DNA from 2 places in the Streptosporangium sp. G11 genome. Region 1 is predicted to be linked to the other one. Evidence: predicted binding sites of a transcription regulator. Region 1 holds the regulator's gene; the other holds the start of a gene.
The links. The regulator LexA, encoded in region 1, represses DNA repair genes until DNA is damaged. The targets are predictions, from matches to a motif close to TCGAACANNTGTTCGA.

Region 1 (12,013 bases):
GCGCACACGGCACTGCGCGCGGCGCCGGCCCGCACCGAGGTCTTCACCTTCGGCACCCGGCTCACCAGGATCACCTCCGCGCTGTCGCACCCCCACACCGGCCGGGCGCTGCGAGCGGTGTCCGAGCTGGTCACGGACGCCGACGGCGGCACCGCGATCGGGGCGGCACTGCACGAGTTCCTGGGCGTCCCGAGGTTCGTGGCGCTCGCGAGGGGCGCGCTCGTGATCGTGCTCTCCGACGGACTCGAACGCGGCGACTGCGTCCCCATGGTCCGCGCGACCGCCCGCCTGTCCCGCCTGAGCCACCGGCTCGTCTGGTGGTCGCCGCTGGCCTGCTCCCCCACCTACAGCCCGGTCACGCGCGCCATGGCCGCCCAGCTCCCCCATCTCGACCACCTCGGCGGTGTGCGCGACCTGCCCACCGCCCTCGCGGAGGTCCGCCGCCTTCCGGTGGTCCTGTCCGGCCCCCGGCACGCGGCGGCCAGGCAGTGGCCCACTCCACGACCCACGGGAAGCCGCTCATGAACGACACCACCGCCGAAATCGTCGACGCGCACCACCACATCTGGCGTGCCGCCGACCTGCCCTGGCTCCGCGGAGAGATGATCCCGCGCATCTTCGGCCCCTACGAACCGATCCGCCGCGACTACCCGGTGTCCGAGTACGTCGAGGAGGCCACCGCCTGCGGCATCACCTCCGCGGTATACGTCCAGGCCAACTGGCCGCTCGACCGCTCCCTGGACGAGGTGCGCTGGCTGCGCGAGACCCACGCGGAGACCGGCTGGCCCACGGCCGTGGTCGGCTCCGCGGACCTCTTCGACGAGGGCGCGGCGGATGTGATGCGCCGCCAGGCCGCGCTCACCCCGCTCATGAGGGGCACCCGGCTGCAGCTGCACTGGCACGAGCGGCCGGAGTTCCGTTTCGCCTCCGCCCCCGACCGCATGAAGGATCCCGTCTTCCGCCGCAACATCGCCTCGCTCGCCGACCTCGGCTGGCTGTTCGAGCTCCAGGTGTTCGCCGGTCAGATGGCCGACGCCGCGAGCTTCGTGGACGACTTCCCCGACGTCACGTTCGTACTGGTCCACGCGGGGATGCTCGACAGCTCCGAAGCGTCCAAGGTGGCGGAGTGGCAACGCGGCCTGAGACTGCTGGCCGAGCGGCCCAACGTCGTGGTGAAGCTCACCGGCCAGGGCACGTTCGTACACCGCGTGGACCGCTCACTGATCGAGGCGGTCGCGGACACCTGCCTGGAGGCCTTCGGCTCCGACCGCTGCATGTGGGGGAGCAACTTCCCCGTCGAGAAGATCTGGACCGACCTGCCCACCCTGGTCTCCACCTGGCAGGAGGCCCTTGCCCACCGGTCCGCCCAGGCCGTCCAGGACGTGTTCGCCTCGACCGCCCGCCGGGTCTATCGCCTGTGAGCACCGGTCGAGCGATCGCCGGGGCCCGGCTCCCGCCCGCGGAAGCCGGCGTCATCGCACGCCGGCAGCCCCCGGACCGGCGCCGCCCCGGCGCGACGATCTGCTCGCCGGTATGGATCGATGGCGATCATCCTCAGGGTTCCCCTGGTCAGCACGAGCATCTCCCCCGCTCCAAGGTCTCGCAGCGCGGCCACCCTGGCGACCGATGAGGACCGCTCCAGGAGGTGCCCGTCAGACCGCAGACGAAAGAGCACACCGCTCTCACCGGCCACCACGAACCCCTCGCCGTCTCGAACCACCCCATCGACAAGTGGCTGCCTGACGTCCACGTTCCACCACCGCCAACGCCAACGCCGAAGCCGAAGCCGAAGCCGAAGCCGAAGCGGAACCCCTCTGATGAAGCCGTCGTTCCCACAGCGTCTTTCCGATCACCCGCCGATCTCACCAGGCAGGCACCGGTGACATCAAACACATTGATCACGGGAGGTCATATCAGCCGAAACGAGGAGTGGAATCGAACAGACCCCGTCTGACCGGTCCCGGTCCATGTGCACGAGAAGAAACCGGTCCCAGCGATTTCTGGAACGACCGAAGGGGGACCGGGCTCGACTCCGGTCCCCCTTCGCCGGCGGGCGCTATGCGGGTTCGGCTTCCGTGCCCACCGCCGCTCCCCCGCCCCGAATCAGCTGCAGCCGCTGGTGGAGCCGCAGCCCTCGCAGACGTAGCAGCTGCCGGCGGGGCGCATCTTGGTGCCGCAGGTCATGCAGAGCGGCGCGTCGGCGGTGCGGCCCTGGTGGGACTCCAGGGAGCCGACCCGCTTCGGAGCCTCCGCCGCGGGTGCCGCCTCGGGGCGGGACTGCGGCTCCTCGACGGGGGCCGACTCGATGGGGGCCGAGGTGGCGAGCTCGGCGATGACCTCGTCGGTGTGGATCGAGGCCGGGTCCTCACCGCGCTGCTGGGCGGCGCGCTCGGAGGCGGAGAAGATCCCGAGGGCGGCGCGGTCGTCGTAGGGCAGGTGGTCCAGGGCCAGACGGCGGAAGATGTAGTCCATCACCGAGGCGGCGATGCGGACGTCCGGGTCGTCGGTCATGCCGGCCGGGTCGAAGCGCATGTTGACGAACTTGCCGACGTACGTCTCCAGCGGCACCCCGTACTGCAGGCCGATGGAGATGGCCACCGAGAACGCGTCCATGACGCCCGCGAGGGTCGAGCCCTGCTTGGACATCTTCAGGAAGACCTCACCGAGGCCGTCGTCGGGGTAGGAGGAGGCGGTCATGTAGCCCTTGGCGCCCCCCACGGTGAAGCGGGTGGTGGTGCTGGGCCGCTGGTTCGGCATCCGGCGCCGGGTCGGGCGGCTGATCTCCACGACCTGGATCGCCGGCTCCGCCGGAGCCTCCTTCTCCTCGGTCTTCCGGCCCGAGACCGAGAGGGGCTGGCCGACCTTGCAGTTGTCGCGGTAAACGGCCAGGGCCTTCAGGCCGAGCTTCCAGCCCTCCATGTAGACCTGCTCGATGTCCTCGATCGTCGCGGACTCGGGAAGGTTGACCGTCTTGGAGATGGCTCCGGACAGGAACGGCTGGGCCGCGGCCATCATGCGGACGTGGCCCATGGGGGCGATCGCGCGCTCGCCCATGGCGCAGTCGAACACCTCGTAGTGCTCGCGCCGCAGGCCGGGGGCGTCGACGACGTGGCCGTGCTCGGCGATGAACTCGACGATCGCCTCGACCTGCTCCTCCTGGTAGCCCAGCCGCCGCAGCGCGCGGGGGATCGTCTGGTTGACGATCTGCATGGAGCCGCCGCCGACGAGCTTCTTGAACTTGACCAGGGCGAGGTCGGGCTCGATGCCGGTGGTGTCGCAGTCCATCATCAGGCCGATGGTGCCGGTCGGGGCGAGGAGCGAGGCCTGGGCGTTGCGGTAACCGTTCTTGTCGCCGAGCCTGAGGCACTCGATCCACTGGCGGGAGGCCTCGCGGTGGATGGCCCCGTCGATCTCGTCGAACGTGCGCAGGGTGTCGTTCGCGTCGTTGTGCTTGCGCATGACCCGCTTGTGCGCGTCGGCGTTGCGGGCGTAGCCGTCGTACGGGCCCACGACCGCGGCCAGCTCGGCGCTGCGGCGGTAGGAGACGCCGGTCATCAGCGAGGTGATGGCCCCGGCGACCGCCCGGCCGCCGTCGGAGTCGTAGGCGTGGCCGGTGGCCATGAGCAGCGCGCCGAGGTTGGCGTAGCCGATGCCCAGCTGGCGGTAGGCGCGGGTGGTCTGGTCGATCTTCTCGGTCGGGAAGTCGGCGAAGGTGATGGAGACGTCCATCGCGGTGATGACCAGCTCGGTGATCTTCACGAAGTTCTCGATGTCGAAGGTGTCGTCGTCCTTCAGGAACTTCAGCAGGTTGATGCTCGCCAGGTTGCACGAGGAGTTGTCCAGGTGCAGGTATTCCGAGCAGGGGTTGCTGGCGGTGATGCGGCCCGTCTCCGGGCTGGTGTGCCAGTCGTTGATCGTGTCGTCGTACTGGACACCGGGGTCGGCGCACTCCCAGGCGGCCTTGCCCATCTTGCGGAACAGCTCTCTGGCGTCGATCTTCTCGATGACCTCGCCGGTGAGGCGGGCGCGCAGGCCGAACTCCTCGCCGTTCGCCACCGCGCGCATGAACTCGTCGGAGACGCGCACGGAGTTGTTGGCGTTCTGGTACTGGACGGAGACGATGTCCTTGCCGCCCAGGTCCATGTCGAACCCGGCGTCGCGGAGGGCGCGGATCTTGTCTTCCTCGCGCGCCTTGGTCTCGACGAACTCCTCGATGTCGGGGTGGTCGACGTCGAGGACGACCATCTTGGCGGCGCGGCGGGTGGCGCCCCCGGACTTGATGGTCCCCGCGGAGGCGTCGGCACCGCGCATGAAGGAGACCGGGCCGCTGGCGGTGCCGCCGCTGGAGAGCAGCTCCTTGGAGGAACGGATCCGGGAGAGGTTGACGCCGGAGCCCGAACCCCCCTTGAAGATCACGCCCTCTTCCTTGTACCAGTCGAGGATCGACTCCATCTGGTCGTCGACGGCCAAAATGAAGCAGGCGCTGACCTGCTGCGGCGACGCGGTGCCGACGTTGAACCAGACGGGCGAGTTGAAGCTGAAGACCTGGTTGACCAGAGCGTGCTTGAGCTCGTGGTCGAAGATCTCGGCGTCCTCGTCGGTGGCGAAGTAACCGTGCTCGACCGCCGTACGCGTGTAGACGCCCACCACCCGGTCGACCAGCTGCTTGAGGCTCCACTCCCGCTGCGGGGTGCCGACCGCGCCACGGAAGTATTTGGTGGTCACGATGTTGGCGGCGTTGACCGACCACGACTGGGGGAACTCGACGCCGCGCTGCTCGAAGTTGATCGAGCCGTCGCGCCAGTTGGTCATGACGATGTCACGGCGCTCCCAGACCAGCTCGTCATAGGGGTGCACACCTGGCGTGGTGAAGATCCGCTTCATCTTCAGGCCCCTACGCGGCCTCTTGCTCCCACGTGTCACCGCGCCGACAGTCTCCGTCATGACTTCCCCCTCCTGGGGCTCCGTAGAACCCTCGAATCGGACCACACCAACGCGCCGCCTCACCCCCGGCGCCCGGGGTCTGCATCAGTCCTGCTTGGTGGAGCGCTCCGCCCGGAGCTGCTCGATCTCCGCCTCGAAGTCGGCCAGCGTCTCGAACCCCCGATAGACGGAGGCGAACCGCAGGTACGCCACCTCGTCCAGATCGCGGAGTGGACCCAGGATGGCCAGCCCGACCTCGTGGGCCGCGATCTCGGCGCATCCGGTGGCCCGGATGCTCTCCTCGACCCGCTGGCCCAGCTGCGCCAGGGAGTCTTCACTGACGGACCGCCCCTGGCACGCCCGCCGCACCCCGGCGATCACCTTGTCCCTGAAGAACGGCTCCGTCACACCGCTGCGCTTGCTCACCATGAGCAGGACGGTCTCCTGCGTGGTGAACCTGCGCCCGCACTCCGAGCACGTGCGCCTGCGGCGGATGGCCCCGCCGTCCTCGGTGGCCCGGCTGTCGATAACTCGGGTGTCCAGATGGCGACAGAACGGACAATGCACGCGTGTCGCCTCCTTGACCTACCGAGAGCGGCCGACCCACCTCACCTGCCCACGGCACGCGCGCCTAGACGCTCGCGCACACATCTTCGAATAGTCGAGATGCGGTAATGGAAACACAATCTGTGGTGAAGGGTTGCGATGCAGCCACTAGATGTTGTGGTCCAACCGTAGAAGCGCTCGACCATGAACGCAAGTTGAAACGACCTTGCCGCGTGAAGTCGCTGATCAGCCGTCACATCCCGGCGTGTCGCCGCCCGGGCGAGGCCCCTCCCGCCCCGGGCGTCACTTCCCTCACAATCGTCCCAGGCGACCTGTCAGGTGAGCCCTTCGGCCACCCGCTCCATCGGCCGGCCTCACCTCAGGGGGACAAGGCCCTCGGGGAGATAGAGCCGGGTCCCCGGCCGGACCTCGGAGCCGGACAGCCCGTTGAGGTCCATGATCCGACGGACCATCGGCCCGGCGTCCGCCTCCTCCGTCAACGCGTCCGCGATCTCCCACAGCGTGTCGCCGGCGTGCACCGTGATCCGCGGCAGACTCTCAAGGCCCTCCCGCTCGCCCGCCGAGGCCATGTCGATGCGCCCGCCGATCCAGAGCACCCCCAGGGCGACCAGCACGAGCACCGCCACCGCCACGATCCTGCCACGCCGGGTGAGCCGGATCGGCCGCCGGCCGGCCCCCGATCGGCCGCTCCCCGGCCGACTGGCGCCCGATCGGCTGGCGCCGGGACGGCGGGGGTCCGCCGCCGGTGCCGTCGCCGGCCTCGGCCCGGACGCGCGTCCGGCCCCCGGCTCCGGCTCCCGGACGAGCCCCGGCACCGACTCACGGCCGGGCCGCCGTCTCCGCTCGCGCCCGGACGGCCGCCCCTGCCCACGGTCGGCCCCACGCCCCGGCTCGCGCCCGAACGCCTGCCCCGGCTCGCGCCCGGACTTTCTCCCGGACTCCCGGCCGGCCCCCTGTCGCGGCTCGCGCACGGCCTTTCTTCCGGTCTCGCGGCCGGGCCCCCGCACCGGCTCGCGCTCGAACGCCCGCTCGGGCTCCTGCCCCGGCCTCCGTCCCGGCTCACGCCCGGGGCGCGGCCTCGGCACGGAGCCCCGTCCGGACTCCGGCTCCGGCCCCGCCTCGGGCCCGCGCGCCGACTCCGGCGCGGGGCCCGGCTCCTGCTCCGGTCTCGGAGGCGGCACGAGCCGCAGGCGCGGCGCCCCCGGTGATCTCTGCGCCGCCCGGACCCTCGGCGCGGTCCTGGATCGTGGTGTCGTCGCGGTCGGTTTCACGGTGGCCCCCATCCCCTCGACCTGGCCGAACACATGTCGAAGAAAGATCGGCGAATCGAACACGATGTCGATCGAACTCCCGTACGATGTTGTACACCACGGCGTCGCCGATTTCGAGGACATTCGAACAATTGTTTGAATATGATCTTCGGCCGAGGTATGGTCGCTGTGTGCGACGCGTTAAATACAGACCGGGAGGCGAGGAGTTCGTATGAGCCAGCACAACGAGAACGGTTCGGCCGCCAGCGACCTGGCGGTGCGAAGGCGTGACTCCCTTGGCCTCACCCCCAGGCAGCGGAAGATCCTTGAAGTGATCCGCGATTCCGTGCAGCAGCGCGGCTACCCGCCGTCCATGCGGGAGATCGGCGAGGCGGTGCAGCTCACCAGCACCTCCAGCGTGTCGCACCAGCTGACGGCGTTGCAGCGCAAGGGCTATCTGCGGCGTGATCCGCACCGCCCCCGCGCCCTGGAGGTCCGTCTTCCCGGCGAGCCCGTGTTGTGGGTGGATCCCGACTCCGGCGAGGACGAGACTCCGGTCAGCCGTCCGACCGCCGCCTACGTGCCCCTCGTCGGCCGGATCGCCGCCGGTGGCCCCATCCTGGCCGAGGAGAGCATCGAGGACGTCTTCGCCCTGCCCAAGCAGCTTGTCGGCGAGGGCACGCTCTTCCTCCTCCAGGTGACCGGTGACTCGATGATCGAGGCCGCCATCGCCAACGGTGACTGGGTGGTCGTACGCCAGCAGCCGGTCGCCGACAACGGCGACGTGGTCGCGGCGATGATCGACGGCGAGGCCACGGTCAAGACCTTCAAGCGCAGGGACGGCCACGTCTGGCTGGTCCCGCACAACCCCAACTACGACCCGATCCCCGGTGACGAGGCCACCGTGCTCGGCAAGGTCGTCGCGGTCCTCCGCAAGCTCTGACGCGAGCGTCCCGAGCGAGCTCCGAACCGCCCTCCCCGCGTTCTGGCGCGCGCTCCGAACCACTGAACCGCACCGTTCCGACGCGCGCTCCGAATCGCTGAACCGCACCGCCTCGACGCGAGCTCCGAACCACGCGCCACCGGCCTTCGGGCGACACGCCGAAGGACGCGCGACACGCCGGGTGGGTGGTGTCCCGATATCGGGACACCACCCACCCGGCGTTTTCAGGTGACGGTGCGCCACGAGAAGAGCCCGCGCCGGCGGGCCCGCGCCCACCCGTCGAGATGGGCGTGGGGAGACATCGGTTGACGTGAGCGCAGGACACACCGGTTGACGCGGGAGCCTGCCCGGCTCGAAGTGAGCGCGAAGACACGCCGGTTGCTCCGTGGCCGCTCGGGAGCGCCGGGCGGGCGCCCCCGAGTGACCACGACGACCCCGAGACCGCGCCGCACGGCCTCCGGACGGCGCCTACGGGACGATGTTGACCAGCTTGGGCGCGCGGACGATCACCTTGCGCGGCGTACCGGACAGGAAGGACCGGACCTTCTCCGACGCCAGGGCCAGTGCCTCCAGGTCCGCCTCGGAGATCTCCGGGGAGACCTCCAGCCGGTCACGGACCTTGCCCGCGACCTGGACGACACAGGTGACCGACTCCTGGACCAGCAGCGCCGGGTCGGCCGTCGGCCAGCCCGCGGTGGCGACCGAGGCGGTGTGTCCCAGCCGCTCCCAGCCCTCCTCCGCCGCGTACGGCGCGACCAGGGACAGCATGACCGCCAGGGTCTCGGCGGCCTCCCTGACCGCCGGGTCGGCGGCGCCGGGCCCGGAGTCGATGGCCTTGCGGGCCGCGCTCGTCAGCTCCATCATGCGGGCCACCGCGACGTTGAAGCGGTGGGAGTCGACCAGCTTGGTGACCTCGTCGATGGTGTGGTGGACGACCTTGCGCAGGTTCAGGTCTCCGGCGGTGACGTCGACGCCGGGCGCCGAGGCCGCACCGGCCTCGGCCATGACGCGGAACGCGCGGGCCAGGAACTTCTGCGACGCCGCCGGGGAGACGTCGGACCAGTCGATGTCGTCCTCGGGCGGTCCGGCGAAGACGACGGTCAGCCTGACCGCGTCGACACCGTAGGCGTCGATCTGCTGGCCCAGGTCGACGCCGTTGCCCAGCGACTTGGACATCGCCTTGCCCTGGTTGATGACCTGCCCCTGGTTCAGCAGGCGGGTAAAGGGCTCGACGAAGTCGATCATTCCCATGTCGTGCAGGACCTTGGTGAAGAACCTGGCGTACATCAGGTGCAGCACGGCGTGCTCGACGCCGCCGATGTACTGGTCGATCGGGCCCCATTTGCGGACACGCTCGGCGTCGAACGGGCCGTCCTCGTAGGCCGGGTCGACGTAGCGCAGGAAGTACCACGAGGAGTCGACGAAGGTGTCCATCGTGTCCGTGTCACGCTTGGCCGGGCCGCCGCACTTGGGACAGGAGACGTTGACCCAGTCTTCGGCCGAGGCCAGCGGGGAGACGCCCTTGGGCGCCAGGGCCTCGCCACGCATGTCGGGCAGGGTGACGGGCAGCTGGTCGTCGGGGACGGGGACCTCGCCGCAGTCGGCGCAGTGGATGATCGGGATCGGGCAGCCCCAGAAGCGCTGGCGGGACAGCAGCCAGTCGCGCAGCCGGAAGTTGACCGTGGAGTGGCCGGTGCCCCGCTCGCTCAGCACCCCGATGATCTTCCGGATCGCGTCGACCTTGGTCAGGCCGTCCAGCGGACCGGAGTTGACCATCGCGCCGTCACCGGCGGTGGCGACGCCGGTCTCGCCGGGATCGGCCAGGCCGGTGTGCACGACCACCCGTACCGGCAGGTCGAAGGCGCGGGCGAAGTCCAGGTCGCGCTGGTCGTGCGCGGGCACGGCCATGATGGCGCCGTGGCCGTAGTCGGACAGCACGTAGTCGGCCGCCCAGACCGGCATGCGCTCGCCGTTGACCGGGTTGACGGCGTACCGGCCCAGGAAGACGCCGGTCTTCTCCTTCTCGGTGGACAGCCGGTCGATGTCGGACAGCTTGGACACCTCGACCCGGTAGGCCTCGAACGCCTCACGCCGGTCGTCGGTGACGATCTCCTCGGCCAGCGGCGCGTCCGGGGCGACCACGAAGAAGGTGGCGCCGTACAGGGTGTCGGGACGGGTGGTGTAGACGGTGACCGGCTCGTCACGGCCCTCGATCACGAAGTTGACGTCGGCGCCCTCGGATCGGCCGATCCAGTTGCGCTGCATCGTCAGCACGCGCTCGGACCAGCCGCCCTCCAGCAGGGCCATGTCGTCCAGCAGCCGGTCGGCGTAATCAGTGATCTTGAAATACCACTGGGTCAGCTCGCGGCGGACGACCTCGGCGCCGCAGCGCTCGCACCTGCCGTCCTTGACCTGCTCGTTGGCCAGCACGGTCTGGTCGTTCGGGCACCAGTTGACCAGCCCGCCCTTGCGGTAGGCCAGGCCTCGCTCGAAGAAGCGGTTGAACAGCCACTGGGTCCACTTGTAGTACGAGGTGTCGCTGGTGTGCAGGCGCCGGGACCAGTCGAAGGAGATCGCGTAGCGCCTGTAGGAGTTGGCCTGGGTCTCGATGTTGGCGTAGGTCCACTCCGCCGGGTGCGCGTTGTGCTTGATCGCGGCGTTCTCGGCGGGCAGGCCGAAGGAGTCCCAGCCGACGGGGTGCAGCACGTTGTAGCCGCGCTGGACCCAGTAACGGGAGATGACGTCGCCCAGGGCGAACACCTCGGCGTGCCCCATGTGCAGGTCGCCCGAGGGGTAGGAGAACATGTCGAGCATGTAGCGCCGCTCGCGCGGGTCGGCGGGGTCGTCGGAGGCCCGGAAGGGGTCCAGTTCCTCCCACCTGCGCTGCCACTTGACCTGCAGTGCCTGCGGGTCATAGTGCTGCTCGTCGCTCTGCATGTCGGCTCGCTCGCTCACGTCATTTTCCTCGGGGTATGTCTGCGTGGATGGTCTGGCCCGTCCGGCCCAATGCAAAAACCCCCCGCTCACGCGGAGGGCAGCCGCATCGGCAGGGCGCTCAGGGACGGGAAAGCCGATGCGGCCCGATAAGCAGGGTCGCGGCACGCATAGACCAAGACTATCGCAGCCCGCAAGGCGTATTCGTGGCCAGGGAAAACAGGGCCGATCGCGGCAAACGGGAGACAGGGTTCGCCCAGGTCAGCAGAATGAGGGTTCCCGCACTCGCCGGGGCAAGCGAGACCCGATGGCTATGCGCCTGTTGTGACCTCGTATGTCTCTCACGTTTACTCTTTTAACCGTGGCACATTCAGTAGAGCCGGGGCAGGGCCCGGATCCGATGGAGGTCGGCCTGCCCATGCAGGATCCACCGACCGACCCCACCGGACTCCAGTTCAGGGGGGCGTTCTCCAGTTTCCCTGCGAGCCCCCCCGTCTCACGTGAGACCATGCCCAATACGCCTAATTCGGGCACCCGCGCGGGAGGTAAGGAAAGCATGGCCTCGGAGCAGTCCAGCCAGTCCCACCTGCCTCCGGCATGGCCGGAGGCTGCCGAGCCGTCGCCCTCCTGGACGAACGACCCCCTCGGCACCGGCCCTCGGCTCCCCCGCCCGCAGGACGAGCCGCAGAGCGGCAACGGCTCCTCCTGGCAGACCTCACCCGGCGGCGGGGGGCAACGCGCCTCCGCCCCTCAGCCCGACCCCTCCAACGGAGGCCGGCCCCAGACACCCCACGGCGACGGCCGTACGCAGAGCCCGCAGGCCGACGGCTGGTCGCAGGCGTCCGGCTCGCAGAACAGCTGGTCGGAGGCTTTCAGCCCGCGCAACGACGGCTGGGCGCAGGCGTCCAATCCCCAGGGCGACGGCTGGTCCCAGGCGTCCGGCTCGCAGGGCGACGGCTGGGCGCAGGCTTCGCAGGGCCCGCAGAACAACGGCTGGGCACAGGCGTCCGACCCGCAGGGCGACGGCTGGGCGCAGGCTTCGCAGGGCGCCGACAACCGGCACCAGACCTCCCCGGGCAACGGATGGCCACAGTCCACCACGCCGCAGGACGGCAACGGCCAGCACACCCCCGCCGCCCCGGCAGACCCCCCCGGCGGCTGGACACAGGCCACCACGCCCTCCAACGACACCTGGTCCGGCACCACACCACCCGGCGACGGCCGCACGCAGAGCCCGCAGGCCAACGGCTGGGCGCAGGCGACCAGCCCGCAGAACAACGGCTGGGCACAGGCGTCCGACCCGCAGGGCGACGGCCGGCCCCAGGCGCCCGGCCCGCAGGGCGACGGCTGGTCCCAGGCGTCCAACCCGCAGGGCGCCGACAACCGGCACCAGACC
Region 2 (12,013 bases), on a different contig from region 1:
GGCCACGTCGCGCATGTTCTGGTATTCACGGTCGGTCAGCGTCAGCGCGGGGGCCACGGTGACGCTGTCGCCGGTGTGCACGCCCATCGGGTCGATGTTCTCGATCGAGCAGACGATCACCACGTTGTCGGCCCGGTCGCGCATGACCTCCAGCTCGTACTCCTTCCAGCCGAGGATGGACTCCTCCAGGAGCACCTCGGTGGTCGGCGAGGCGTCGAGGCCCGCCCCGGCGATGCGGCGCAGCTCCTCCTCGTCGTGGGCGAAGCCGGAGCCGACCCCGCCCATGGTGAAGGAGGGCCGCGCCACCAGCGGGTAGCCCAGCTCGCCCGCGGCGGCCACGCACTCGTCCATGGTGTGGCAGACGAACGAGCGGGCCGACTCGGCGTTGAGGCCGTGCTCGGCGGCGACCTTGGCCACGATGCCCTTGAACAGCTCGCGGTTCTCGCCGGCCTGGATGGCGTCGACGTCGGCGCCGATCAGCTCGACCTCGTAGCGTTCCAGGACCCCGGCCTCGTACAGGGAGATCGCGGTGTTCAGCGCGGTCTGCCCGCCCAGGGTGGGCAGCAGCGCGTCGGGCCGCTCCTTGGCGATGATCTTCTCGACGATGTCGGGGGTGATGGGCTCGACGTAGGTGGCGTCCGCGAACTCGGGGTCGGTCATGATCGTCGCCGGGTTGCTGTTGACGAGGATCACGCGGAAGCCCTCGGCGCGCAGCACTCGGCAGGCCTGGGTGCCCGAATAGTCGAACTCGCAGGCCTGGCCGATCACGATCGGCCCTGAGCCGATCACCATGATCGACTGGATGTCCGTGCGCTTAGGCACCCTTGCTTCCCTCCGTGCTCGTACTCATGATCGCGCTCGGCTCCTCGCCGGCCACTTCGCCCGCTCGTCCCCTCGACAGCCCCGCACTCACGGTCGCGGTCGTGTTAGCGCTCACCTCGCTGACCGTTCCCCGCTCGACCGCCATCAACGCGCAGAAGTCGTCGAACAGTCCGGCCGAGTCGTGCGGGCCCGCCGCGGCCTCGGGGTGGTACTGGACGCTGAACGCCGGGCGGTCCAGCAGCCGCAGCCCCTCGACGCAGTCGTCGTTGAGGTTGACGTGGCTGACCTCCGCCGGTCCGTACGGCGTGTCGAACGTGCCCTCCAGCGGCGCCCGTACCGCGAAGCCGTGGTTGTGCGCGGAGATCTCCACCTTGCCGGTGCCCCGGTGCTGCACCGGCTGGTTGACGCCCCGGTGGCCGTAGCGCAGCTTGTAGGTGCCCAGCCCCAGCGCCCGCCCGAAGAGCTGGTTGCCAAAGCAGATGCCGAAGAACGGGACGCCCGCGTCGAGGACGCCGCGAAGCGCCTCGACCGGCCCGTCGGCGGTGGCGGGGTCGCCGGGGCCGTTGGAGAAGAACACCCCGTCGGGACCGATCGCGAGGATCTCCTCGACGGTGACGGAGGCGGGCAGCACGTGCACCTCGCAGCCGCGCTCGGCCAGCCGGTGCGGCGTCATCGCCTTGATGCCGAGGTCGACGGCGGCCACGGTGAACCGCCTGGGGCCGATCGCGGGCACGACGTACGGCTTGGGGGTGGAGACCTCCCCGGCCAGGTCGGCGCCCTCCATCGCGGGGCTGCTCAGCACCCGCTCCAGCAGCTCCTCGACCGGCGCCAGGGCCCCGCCGGAGAAGACCCCGGCCCGCATCGCCCCCCGCTCCCGCAGGTGGCGGGTCAGGGCGCGGGTGCCGGTGATGGCGATGCCGACGACGCCCTGCTCCTTGAGGTAGTCGTCCAGGGAGCGGTTGGACCGCCAGTTGGAGGCCACCCGGGCGGGCTCGCGGACCACGTATCCGGCCACCCACACCCGCGACGACTCCGGATCCTCGTCGTTGATCCCGGTGTTCCCGATGTGGGGCGCGGTCATCGCGACGATCTGGCGGTGGTACGACGGGTCGGTCAGCGTCTCCTGGTAGCCGGTCATCCCCGTGTTGAAGACCATCTCGCCGAAGGTCTCGCCCTCGGCGCCGTAAGGGGTCCCGTGGAAGACGCGTCCGTCTTCCAGCACTAGCACTGCGGTCACTCACACACCCCGATCATCTCGGTTACAGCTCCGCAAAGTATGAAATATCCGGCAGGTTGGGTCGCCGTCCCCCTGCCGGACGGGACGCCACCGCGTTCCGGGGAGGAAAAGGAGAGGGCATCCGACGCGGCGATCGCGGCGGCCGCCCGGGCGTGGCGGACGAGGGCCCTCACGTGAGCTTTCCGTCCAGGACGGTCGGCCTGCCGCGCAGGAAGGTCGCCACGACGCGGCCGGGCAGGGTCAGCCCCTGGTAGGGCGTGTTGCGGCTCTTGGAAGCGTAGCCCGCCGGGTCGACCGCGGCGCGCACCGACGGGTCGTAGAGGGTGATGTTGGCCGGGGCCCCGGTCTCGATCGGCTGCCCGTGGCCTTGGAGCCTGCCGATCCTGGCCGGGGCGTGGGACATGCGCTCGGCGACACCGGCCCAGTCGAGCAGCCCCGTGTCCACCATCGCCTCCTGGACCACGGCCAGCGCCGTCTCCAGGCCGATCATGCCCATGGCCGCGGCGGCCCACTCGGTCTCCTTGTCCTCGACCGGGTGCGGGGCGTGGTCGGTGGCCACGCAGTCGATCGTGCCGTCGGCCAGGGCCTCGCGCAGCGCCTCGACGTCCGCGCGGGTGCGCAGCGGCGGGTTGACCTTGTAGATCGGGTTGTAGGCGCCGACCGGGGAGTCCTCGACCAGCTCGTCGGTGAGGAGCAGGTGGTGCGGGGTCACCTCGGCGGTGACGTCCCAGCCCTTGGACTTGGCCCAGCGGATGATCTCGACGGAACCGGCCGTGGAGACGTGGCAGATGTGCAGGCGCGAGCCGACGTGGGCGGCGAGCAGGCAGTCGCGGGCGATGATCGCCTCCTCGGCGACCGCGGGCCACCCGGTCAGGCCCAGCCGCCCCGAGACCGCGCCCTCGTTCATCTGCGCGCCCTCGGTCAGGCGCGGCTCCTGGGCGTGCTGGGCGACGACGCCGTCGAACGCCTTGACGTACTCCAGGGCGCGGCGCATGAGCACCGCGTCGGAGACGCATTTGCCGTCGTCGGAGAAGACCCTGACCCGCGCGGTGGAGTCGGCCATCGCGCCGAGCTCGGCCAGGCGCTCGCCGCCCAGGCCGACGGTGACGGCGCCGACGGGCTGCACGTCGCAGTGGCCCGCCTCCTGGCCCAGGCGCCAGACCTGCTCGACGACGCCCGCGGTGTCGGCGACCGGCTCGGTGTTGGCCATGGCGTGCACGGCGGTGTAGCCGCCGAGGGCGGCGGCGCGGGTGCCGGTGGCGACGGTCTCGGCGTCCTCGCGGCCGGGCTCGCGCAGGTGGGTGTGGAGGTCGACCAGGCCGGGCAGGGCGATCAGCCCCTCGGCCTCGACGACCTCGCCGCCGGTCAGCCCCCGGCCGATCTCCACCAGGAGGCCGTCGCGGATCAGGATGTCGGCGGGCTCGCCACCCAGGATCCTGGCGCCCCTGATGACGATGCCGTCACGCGTGGTCCCGATGCGGTCGTTCATCAGATCTCTCCCCCGAGGTCGGCGCCGCCAAGCAGCAGGTACAGGACGGCCATGCGTGCGGTCACGCCGTTGGCGACCTGCTCGACGATCGTCGAGCGCGGCGAGTCGGCCACCTCCGCCGCGATCTCCATACCCCGGTTCATCGGGCCGGGATGCATCACGATGGCGTGGTCGGGCATCCTGGCGACGCGGTCGCGGTCGAGCCCGTAGCGGCGGCTGTACTCCCGCTCGGTGGGGAAGAACGCCGCGTTCATGCGCTCGCGCTGCACGCGCAGCATCATCACCACGTCGGACTTGGGCAGCACCGCGTCGAGGTCGTAGGAGACCTCGCACGGCCAGGAGTCGACCTGGACCGGGAACAGGGTCGGCGGGGCGACCAGGGTCACCTCGGCGCCGAGCGTGGCCAGCAGCAGCACGTTGGAGCGGGCCACCCGGCTGTGCAGCACGTCACCGACGATGGTGACCTTCCTGCCGTCCAGCGGGCCCAGGCGGCGGCGCATGGTGAAGGCGTCGAGCAGGGCCTGGGTGGGGTGCTCGTGGGTGCCGTCGCCGGCGTTGACGACGCTGCCGCGCACCCAGCCGGCCAGCCGGTGCGGCGCGCCCGAGGCGCCGTGGCGGATCACGACGGCGTCGGCGCCCATCGCCTCCAGGGTGAGCGCGGTGTCCTTGAGCGACTCGCCCTTGGAGACGCTGGAGCCCTTGGCGGAGAAGTTGATGACGTCGGCCGACAGGCGCTTGGCCGCGGCCTCGAAGGAGATCCTGGTCCGGGTGGAGTCCTCGAAGAAGAGGTTGACCACCGTGCGGCCCCGCAGGGTGGGGAGCTTCTTGATGGAACGTTCCGAGATCTTGGCCAGCTCGTCGGCGGTGTCCAGGATGAGCAGGGCGTCGTCGCGGGTCAGGTCGGCCGCGGAGATCAGGTGCCGCTTCATCGATCCTCCTCCTTCAGCAGCAGGACCGCGTCGCGGCCGTCGTTCTCCTCCAGGTAGACCTTGACGCTCTCGGACTTGGAGGTCGGCAGGTTCTTGCCCACGTAGTCGGGGCGGATGGGCAGCTCGCGGTGGCCCCGGTCGACCAGGGCGGCGAGCTGCACGGCCTGCGGGCGGCCCAGGTCGTTGAGGGCGTCGAGGGCGGCGCGGACGGTGCGGCCGGAGTAGAGGACGTCGTCGACGAGGACGACCACCTTGCCGTCGATGCCGTCGGCGGGCAGCTCGGTGCGGCCCAGCGCGCGGGCGGGGCGCAGCCGGAGATCGTCGCGGTACATCGTGACGTCGAGGGAGCCGACGGGGACCGAGCGGCCCTCGAACTGCTTGATGTGGGCGGCCAGGCGGCGGGCCAGGTGGACGCCGCGGGTGGGAATGCCCAGGAGGACGACGTTCTCGCCGCCCTTGGTCCGCTCAAGGATCTCGTGGGAGATGCGGATGAGGGCCCGGTTGATGTCGGGCTGCTCAAGGACGGCGCGGGCGCCGCCCTGCGCATGCGGGAGCGCACGCGAAATGGCCTCGGCCACGGGGAACACCACCTTTCCCGCCTCACGGGACGGGTCTTAAAGGAAGTCAACGACTTCAAGGTACCAGCCGTGTGACGGTTCGTTCGAACAGGGGTCCGCTCCGCGAACGCCGAAGATCCACCCCTGCCAATCTTCTCAAAAGTGAATAAATATCACGATCTTCGCTGACTTCTCCTTGGCTCTTTCGGGTATGCGCTTTACATCCGCACCAAGGCGAAGCACGACGATCACACGCCGGGCGCAGGCGGCCCGACGGTCTCTTCACCAGCCGCGAAGGAAGAGAAATGGCCTTTCACGTCGACTCCGAGGTCGGCCGGCTCCACCAGGTCCTGCTGCACAAGCCGGAACTCGCCCTGAAACGGCTCACGCCGTCGAACAAGGACGACTTCCTCTTCGACGACGTGCTGTGGGTGCAGCGCGCCGTGGAGGAGCACGAGGAGTGGCAGAAGCTCCTGGTCGACCAGGGCGTCACCGTCTACATGCTCTCCGACCTGCTCCGCGAGACGGTCGAGATCCCCGAGGCGCGCAAGCACATCCTGGACGGCGTCGCCGACGAGCGCTACTTCGGCCCGATGGCCGTCGACGCCATCCGCAACGCGCTGGACTCGATGGACTCCATCACGCTCCAGCGCTATCTCACCGGCGGCATCACCAAGCGCGAGCTGGTGGACATGGGCACCGAACCCAAGAGCCTCGCCTTCCACACGCTCAGGCCGGACGACTTCGTCCTGCCCCCGCTGCCCAACCACCTGTTCACCCGCGACACCTCCTGCTGGATCTACGACGGCGTCTCGATCAACGCGATGAGGAAGAAGGCCCGCCGCCGCGAGACCGTCAACATGGAGGCGATCTACCGCTACCACCCGGCCTTCGCGCCCGGCTACGACCGGCCGGACGAGGGCGGCTACAACGTCTGGATGCCCGGCATCCCCGCGGCGCCCGCCACCATCGAGGGCGGCGACGTGCTCGTCATCGGCCGGGGCGCGGTGCTGGTGGGGGTCAGCGAGCGCACCCAGCCCCAGGCGGTCGAGATGCTCGCGCGCAGCCTGTTCAAGCGGGGGGCGGCGACGAGGATCGTCGCGCTGGACATGCCGAAGGCGCGGGCCTTCATGCACCTGGACACGGTCATGACCAACGTGGACGTCGGCGTCTTCACCAAGTTCGCGGGGCTGGGCATGCTGCCCTCCTACACGGTCGAGCCCGGCGACAACGAGAAGGAACTCAAGATCACCGACCATCCCCCCGAGGACATGCACCGGGCCATCGCGCGGGCGATCGGGCTGGACGACATCAAGGTCCTCAGCGCGACGCAGGACGTGTACGCCTCCGAGCGGGAGCAGTGGGACGACGGCTGCAACGTGCTGGCCCTGCGGCCCGGCGTGGTGGTGGCCTACGAGCGCAACACCACCACCAACAACCACCTGCGCGAGAACGGGATCGAGGTCATCACGATCCGGGGCAGCGAGCTGGGCCGCGGCCGGGGCGGCCCGCGCTGCATGAGCTGCCCGCTCGAACGCGACGGCGTCTGACGCACCCCGTTCGCCTTCGCGATCGTCGACGCCGGCGTGCCCGTCCCGCGCCGCCCCGGCGGGCATGCGGGCACGCCGCCGATCCCCGTCCGCGGACGGACGTGACCGTCGCACCGGGTATTCCCCGCCGACGCCTCGTTCAAGATCATACGCCCGGCGCCGCGCCCGGCGACAACGTTGCCTCGAATCCAGCAGAAGAGGCGGGAATCCGGCGGAAGTCCCGTAAAAACCGGAGGTTTCACGATGCTCGGTAGGACAAGTGCGGCGTTTGAGGCGGACCCCATCGGACCGGATTCGACATCTTTTTTCCAATCAGCTTGACCTTAGGCGCCCACCGCTTTACCGTCACTGTCCGTAACCACACCTCGTGGCGTTATCGGGTGAACCCTGACGCACCGGTCACCGAAGGTGCCTACCCCGGGCGCCAACCCGGTGAACGGGGCATAAGTTGCGAGGTAGCACAATCAAGTTGAGAGCACTACATAACAGAGCCGGGGGGCCACACCATGCCGTCTGAGTACGCCAAGTCGCTGGGTGCACGACTCCGCGCCATTCGCACCCAGCAGGGCCTGTCCCTGCACGGAGTCGAAGAGAAGTCCCGCGGGCGCTGGAAGGCGGTCGTCGTCGGCTCCTACGAGCGTGGCGACCGTGCCGTCACCGTGCAGAAGCTTGCCGAACTGGCTGATTTCTACGGAGTGCCGGTCTCGGAGTTGCTGCCGGGAGGGGCCGCTCCGAGCCCCCTTGGCCCGACACCGAAGCTTGTGATCGACCTTGAGCGTCTTGCCCAGCTCCCCAAGGAGAAGGCGGGCGCGCTCGCCCGTTACGCGGCCACCATCCAGAGCCAGCGTGGCGACTACAACGGCAAGGTGCTGTCCATCCGCCAGGAGGACCTCCGCTCCCTCGCCGTGATATACGACAAGTCCCCCGGCGAGCTCACCGAGGAGCTCATCAGCTGGGGAGTGCTGGACCCGGAGGCTCGCCGAGCCGTCGAGTCCTTCTGACGGCCTGACCGGTCGTGGGTACGCCGGAACCGGCGTGCCCACCCCGCAGAGAATCTTGCTCACAGCAGAACGTGCCCTTCGTCCCGCCCCCGGCTACAGCCATTGTGGTAGGAAAAGGCAAACATGCATTTAGCGAGATGTGGTGGACATGGCCCCGGGAGATGATCGGCTTGATCACTCTCGATCGAGCCCGAAAAACCGTCTCCGCGCTCTCATGGCGTCATTGGGATCGACCAAGACGCGTGCCTTCCTGCGGCTGCTGACCTCGATCGGCACCACCCAGACCCAGGACACCCTGAAACTCCTGCCGTTCGTCGTCATGGCCGTGGTGGCCCTGATCGACTTCGGCACGGGCCCCACGTCCGGCCTCCTGCCGCTGCTCGCCCTCGGCCCGGCCTTCGCCAGCGTGGCGTGCGGCCTGGCCCGTACCACCGTGGTCGGCGTCGTCGCCCTGGTGCTGTGCTTCGCGCTCGGCGCCTACAACGACATCCTCTGGATGCCCCGCACCGACATCACCCTCCTCGCCATCCTCGGCGTCACCGTGGCCAGCGTGCTGGCCAGCGCCGGGCGGCTGCGCCACGAACACCAGCTCGCCGACGTACGCTCGGTGGCCGAGGCCGCCCAGCGGGTGCTGCTGCGCCCGGTGCCCCGCCGCGCGGGACCGGGCATCGGCGTGGCCGTCTCGTACACCTCCGCCACGGCCGAGGCCAGGATCGGCGGTGACCTGTACGAGGTCGTCACCACCCCGCACGGGGTCCGGATCATCGTGGGAGACGTCCAGGGCAAGGGCCTGGAGGCCGTGGAGACGGCCGCGGTGGTGCTCGGGGCCTTCCGTGAGGCGGCGCACGACGAGAGAACGCTCCAGGGCGTCGTGGCGCGTCTGGAGAACGCCCTGACCCGCGAGCTGTCCGGCGAGCAGTTCGTGACCGCCGTGCTGGCCGAGATCAGCGGTGGTTCCACCATCACCGTCATCAACTGCGGCCACCCGGCGCCCATGGTGCTCGGCGCCGACGGCGGGATCTGGTTCGCCGACCCGCCGGACGAGGCGCTCCCGCTGGGCATGAGCTCCCTCAAGGCCAGCGAGCCGCAGCCGCACCACATCCCGTTCGAGCCGGGCGACCAGGTCCTCTTCTACACCGACGGGGTCATCGAGGCGCGCGACGGGGCGGGCGAGTTCTACCCGCTGCTGGAGCGGGCGCACCTGCTGGACGGCGCCGACCCCCAGGACTCGCTGGACGCCCTCCGCGCCGACCTGCTCAACCACGTGGGCAGGCCGCTGGGCGACGACGCGGCCATGCTCCTGCTGCGTCACCGCGCCGCCCGTCAGAACGCCACGGCGGCGGCCTGAGGAACGGCGGCGTTAAACGTCCCCGTACGTCCTCGTGCCCGCCGGGAGGACCGATGGGCACGGGAACGTACGGGGACGGCGCCGGTGAGCTCTCGGCGCGGCGCTCCCGGGCGGGAGGCCGCTCCGGGCTCTAACCGGCTAGGGGGACCTGGCCGGGGAGCATGGGCTGGCTCGGCACGCCGAGCAGCTTCTCCACGGTGGTGACGAAGCGCTCGGCCTCGGAGATGAGCTCCTCGGCGTCTCGCGAGGACACCGTGCGGGTCAGGCCCGCCTCGGCGGCGGCCCTCTTGGCCGCGCTCGTCTCGAAGTAGGGGGCCCACTCGGCCAGGCGGGGCTCGGCCTCGGGCAGCAGCTCCCAGGCGCTGCGCAGCCTGCGCCTGCGGCCCTGCATCGGACGGGGACGGGCCGCCAGGACGGCGGCGGCCGCCCTGAGCGCGGCGAGGTGGGCCGCGACGTAACGCGCGGCGGAGGTCCGGGCGGCGGCGGCCTCTTCGAGGCAGTCGCGCGCGTCTGTGAGGTGCGCCCGCACCGTGGGGGACAACCGGGGCCCACCGGAATCGCTGAGCCGAGGGGTCATAGTGCTTCAGCCTCCTTGGTCGCAAGCGGCTCCGGCGTTTTCGCCGGTGGTATCACACTCTCAGACCCCACCGACAAACCCACCGGACGGCCGGACGAGGAGCTTCCCCTCTCCCCGCCCGCCCTGACCTGGCCCGATCGTCTTCGCCGAAGACGTGGACCCGATCGGCCGCCCTTAGAACACGAGCCGCGAGCCCCGTGTCATCACATCGAACATAAATTCGACCACTAATACTGTCAAGTAAAACGGCGAACAAAAGTTCGATCTTCGGGTGTGTGAGGGCGGGCGGGCACGCGAAAGGGCCCCGGGAGATCACCGTCTCCCGGGGCCCCGTTCGCCGCCGGCGGGGTCTCCCCCGCCGGATCGCCCGCTCCGCCGCCCTACCGGACGAACCTGCCCCGGACGTGCACCGGCACTCCCGCGCCGAGCAGGCCGGGAAGGACCTCCGCCACGTGCATCGGCAGCCGTACGCAGCCGTGCGAGGCGGGCGCCAGCGGCACCGACAGCGCGCCGTGGAAGGCGATGCCCCCGTTGAAGAAGATCGGGTTGTAGAGCTGGCCCAGGTAGGACTTGTGCCAGCCGTCTCTGCGCCAGGTGGTCTTGTAGTCGCCCGTCGGCGTGCGGGCGTCGCCGCAGAACCGCTGGGCCCTGCCCTCCCAGGTCGCCGTCTCGCAGTAGGAGATCCCGCTGCCGGAGGAGGTGTGGCTGACCAGCCTCACCACGCCGCCGACGTAGAGGACCATCACCTGCTTGGCGAGGTTGACCTCGACCCGGGTCGGCTTCCCGTTGGGAACGAGCACCTTCGGCGCCAGCGGGGCCTCCAGGGCGTCCCAGGTCCGGCGCGCCACGGTGCTGGTCGGCGAGAGGCCGTTGACCTTCTGGAAGGCCCAGACCGCAGCCAGGGTCGCCCCGCCGTAGCGGCCGTCGATCCTGCCCGGGGCGTAGCCGAGCTCGGCCAGCCGGGTCTGGAGCGTCCTCACCGTGGCGCCCTTCGCGCCGAGCCTGAGCGTCCTGCCGGGTGCGACGAACGGGGCCGCCCCCGCCGTCACGGTCGCCACGGCCGAAGAGGCCGGGGTGGCAGGGGAGGCCGAGGTCTGGGCCGCGGCGGCACCCGCGGAAAGGGTGACGCCCGCGGAAGAGAGGAGCACGGCCCCCGCCGTCATCAGCGCGGCCACTCCCAGCCGCTGTCCAACCCCCACTTTCAATCAACTCCTCATATCACTATGGATCAGGTCAAGGGACCATAGCGCACGGTTTCCCCGCGCAGGAGGCCGGTTATAGACCGGCAATCAACGGTCAATCTGTTTAGAGTGTCCGCGTGTCAGAAAAGTTGCATCCGAACATCGAGAAGGTCGCCGCCGTCCTGCGAGAGCACGGCGTTCCCGGCGAGATCGTCATCTTCGCGGAGGCCACCCCGACCGCCGCCACCGCGGCCGCGCAGCTCGGCTGCGAGGTCGGCGCCATCGCCAACAGCCTGATATTCGACGCCGACGGCGAGCCGCTCCTGGTGCTCACCAGCGGCGCCCACCGGGTCGACACCGACCTGATCGCCAGGACGGCCGGCGTGACGAGGGTGAGGCGCGCCGACCCCGCCTTCGTGCGGGCGGCCACCGGCCAGGTCATCGGCGGCGTCGCCCCGATCGGTCACCCCGCCCCGGTCAGGACCCTGGTCGACACCTGGCTGGGTAAGCACGAGGTCGTCTGGGCCGCCGCGGGCCATCCGCACACCGTCTTCCCGACCTCCTTCGACGAGCTCGTCCGCATCACCGGCGGGGTCCCCGTCGAGGTCGAATGACGGCTTTCCGCGACGCCTGAGCGCCGTGCTCACGACACGGCGCCGGGCCGGGCCCACCGCGCCGGCTCGGCCTGGACGGCCCGGACGGCCCGCACGACACCCGCGAGAAGCCGGTCAGGCCGCCCGGGGCCGGTCTGCGGGCCGGCCCCGGGCGGCGGTAAACCTCGTGGTGAACGCCGGATACCGCTCCCCCACCTGGCGGAAACCCGCGCCGCGCCCGCCCTGCTAGGGTGCGACGCGTGATCGGACTGCGACGGATCGGCCCCGACGAGTTCACTCTCCGGCTGGACGCGGTCCTGCGCGTCTACACCGAGGCGATGAACCCGCCCGCCGACCAGGTCGCCGGCCGCAGGCTCATCATGGGAAACCACGCCACCCATCCCGCCTTCACCTGCCTGTTCGCCGAGCTCTCCGACGGCACCCCGGTGGGCATCGCCTACGGCTTCCACGGGGTTCCCGGCCAGTGGTGGCACGACGTGGTCAGGCGGGCCCTGGCGGAGAAACACGGCGAGGGCAGCGCCCGCGGCTGGCTGGGCGACGCGCTGGAGCTCGCCGAGATCCACGTCCACCCCGACTACCAGGGCAAGGGCATCGGCCGGGCGATGATCACGGGCATGTGCGCGGGCCGCCTGGAGCGCACCGCCGTGCTGTCGACCCGCGACCAGCCCACCGCGGCCCGGCACCTCTATCGGAGCGTCGGCTTCGTGG

Region 2: the regulator LexA is predicted to act here: its motif matches at 9,759-9,774, upstream of ACSDR0_RS05895 (SAV_6107 family HEPN domain-containing protein).

The regions. Positions count from the first base shown of each region.
Region 1 covers NZ_JBPJUQ010000074.1:18,893-30,905, forward strand. Annotated here, with positions in the region: gene ACSDR0_RS40375 (vWA domain-containing protein) at 1-525, shown strand, start outside; gene ACSDR0_RS40380 (amidohydrolase family protein) at 522-1,421, shown strand; gene ACSDR0_RS40385 (vitamin B12-dependent ribonucleotide reductase) at 2,104-4,944, opposite strand; gene nrdR (transcriptional regulator NrdR) at 5,029-5,490, opposite strand; gene ACSDR0_RS40395 (LysM peptidoglycan-binding domain-containing protein) at 5,844-6,116, opposite strand; gene lexA (transcriptional repressor LexA) at 6,973-7,683, shown strand; gene leuS (leucine--tRNA ligase) at 8,152-10,620, opposite strand; gene ACSDR0_RS40410 (hypothetical protein) at 11,174-12,013, shown strand, end outside.
Region 2 covers NZ_JBPJUQ010000004.1:122,069-134,081, forward strand. Annotated here, with positions in the region: gene carB (carbamoyl-phosphate synthase large subunit) at 1-822, opposite strand, end outside; gene carA (glutamine-hydrolyzing carbamoyl-phosphate synthase small subunit) at 815-2,059, opposite strand; gene ACSDR0_RS05865 (dihydroorotase) at 2,229-3,548, opposite strand; gene ACSDR0_RS05870 (aspartate carbamoyltransferase catalytic subunit) at 3,548-4,477, opposite strand; gene pyrR (bifunctional pyr operon transcriptional regulator/uracil phosphoribosyltransferase PyrR) at 4,474-5,055, opposite strand; gene ACSDR0_RS05880 (arginine deiminase) at 5,340-6,584, shown strand; gene bldD (transcriptional regulator BldD) at 7,091-7,585, shown strand; gene ACSDR0_RS05890 (PP2C family protein-serine/threonine phosphatase) at 7,800-8,933, shown strand; gene ACSDR0_RS05895 (SAV_6107 family HEPN domain-containing protein) at 9,064-9,510, opposite strand; gene ACSDR0_RS05900 (L,D-transpeptidase family protein) at 9,891-10,709, opposite strand; gene ACSDR0_RS05905 (YbaK/EbsC family protein) at 10,829-11,305, shown strand; gene ACSDR0_RS05910 (GNAT family N-acetyltransferase) at 11,545-12,013, shown strand, end outside.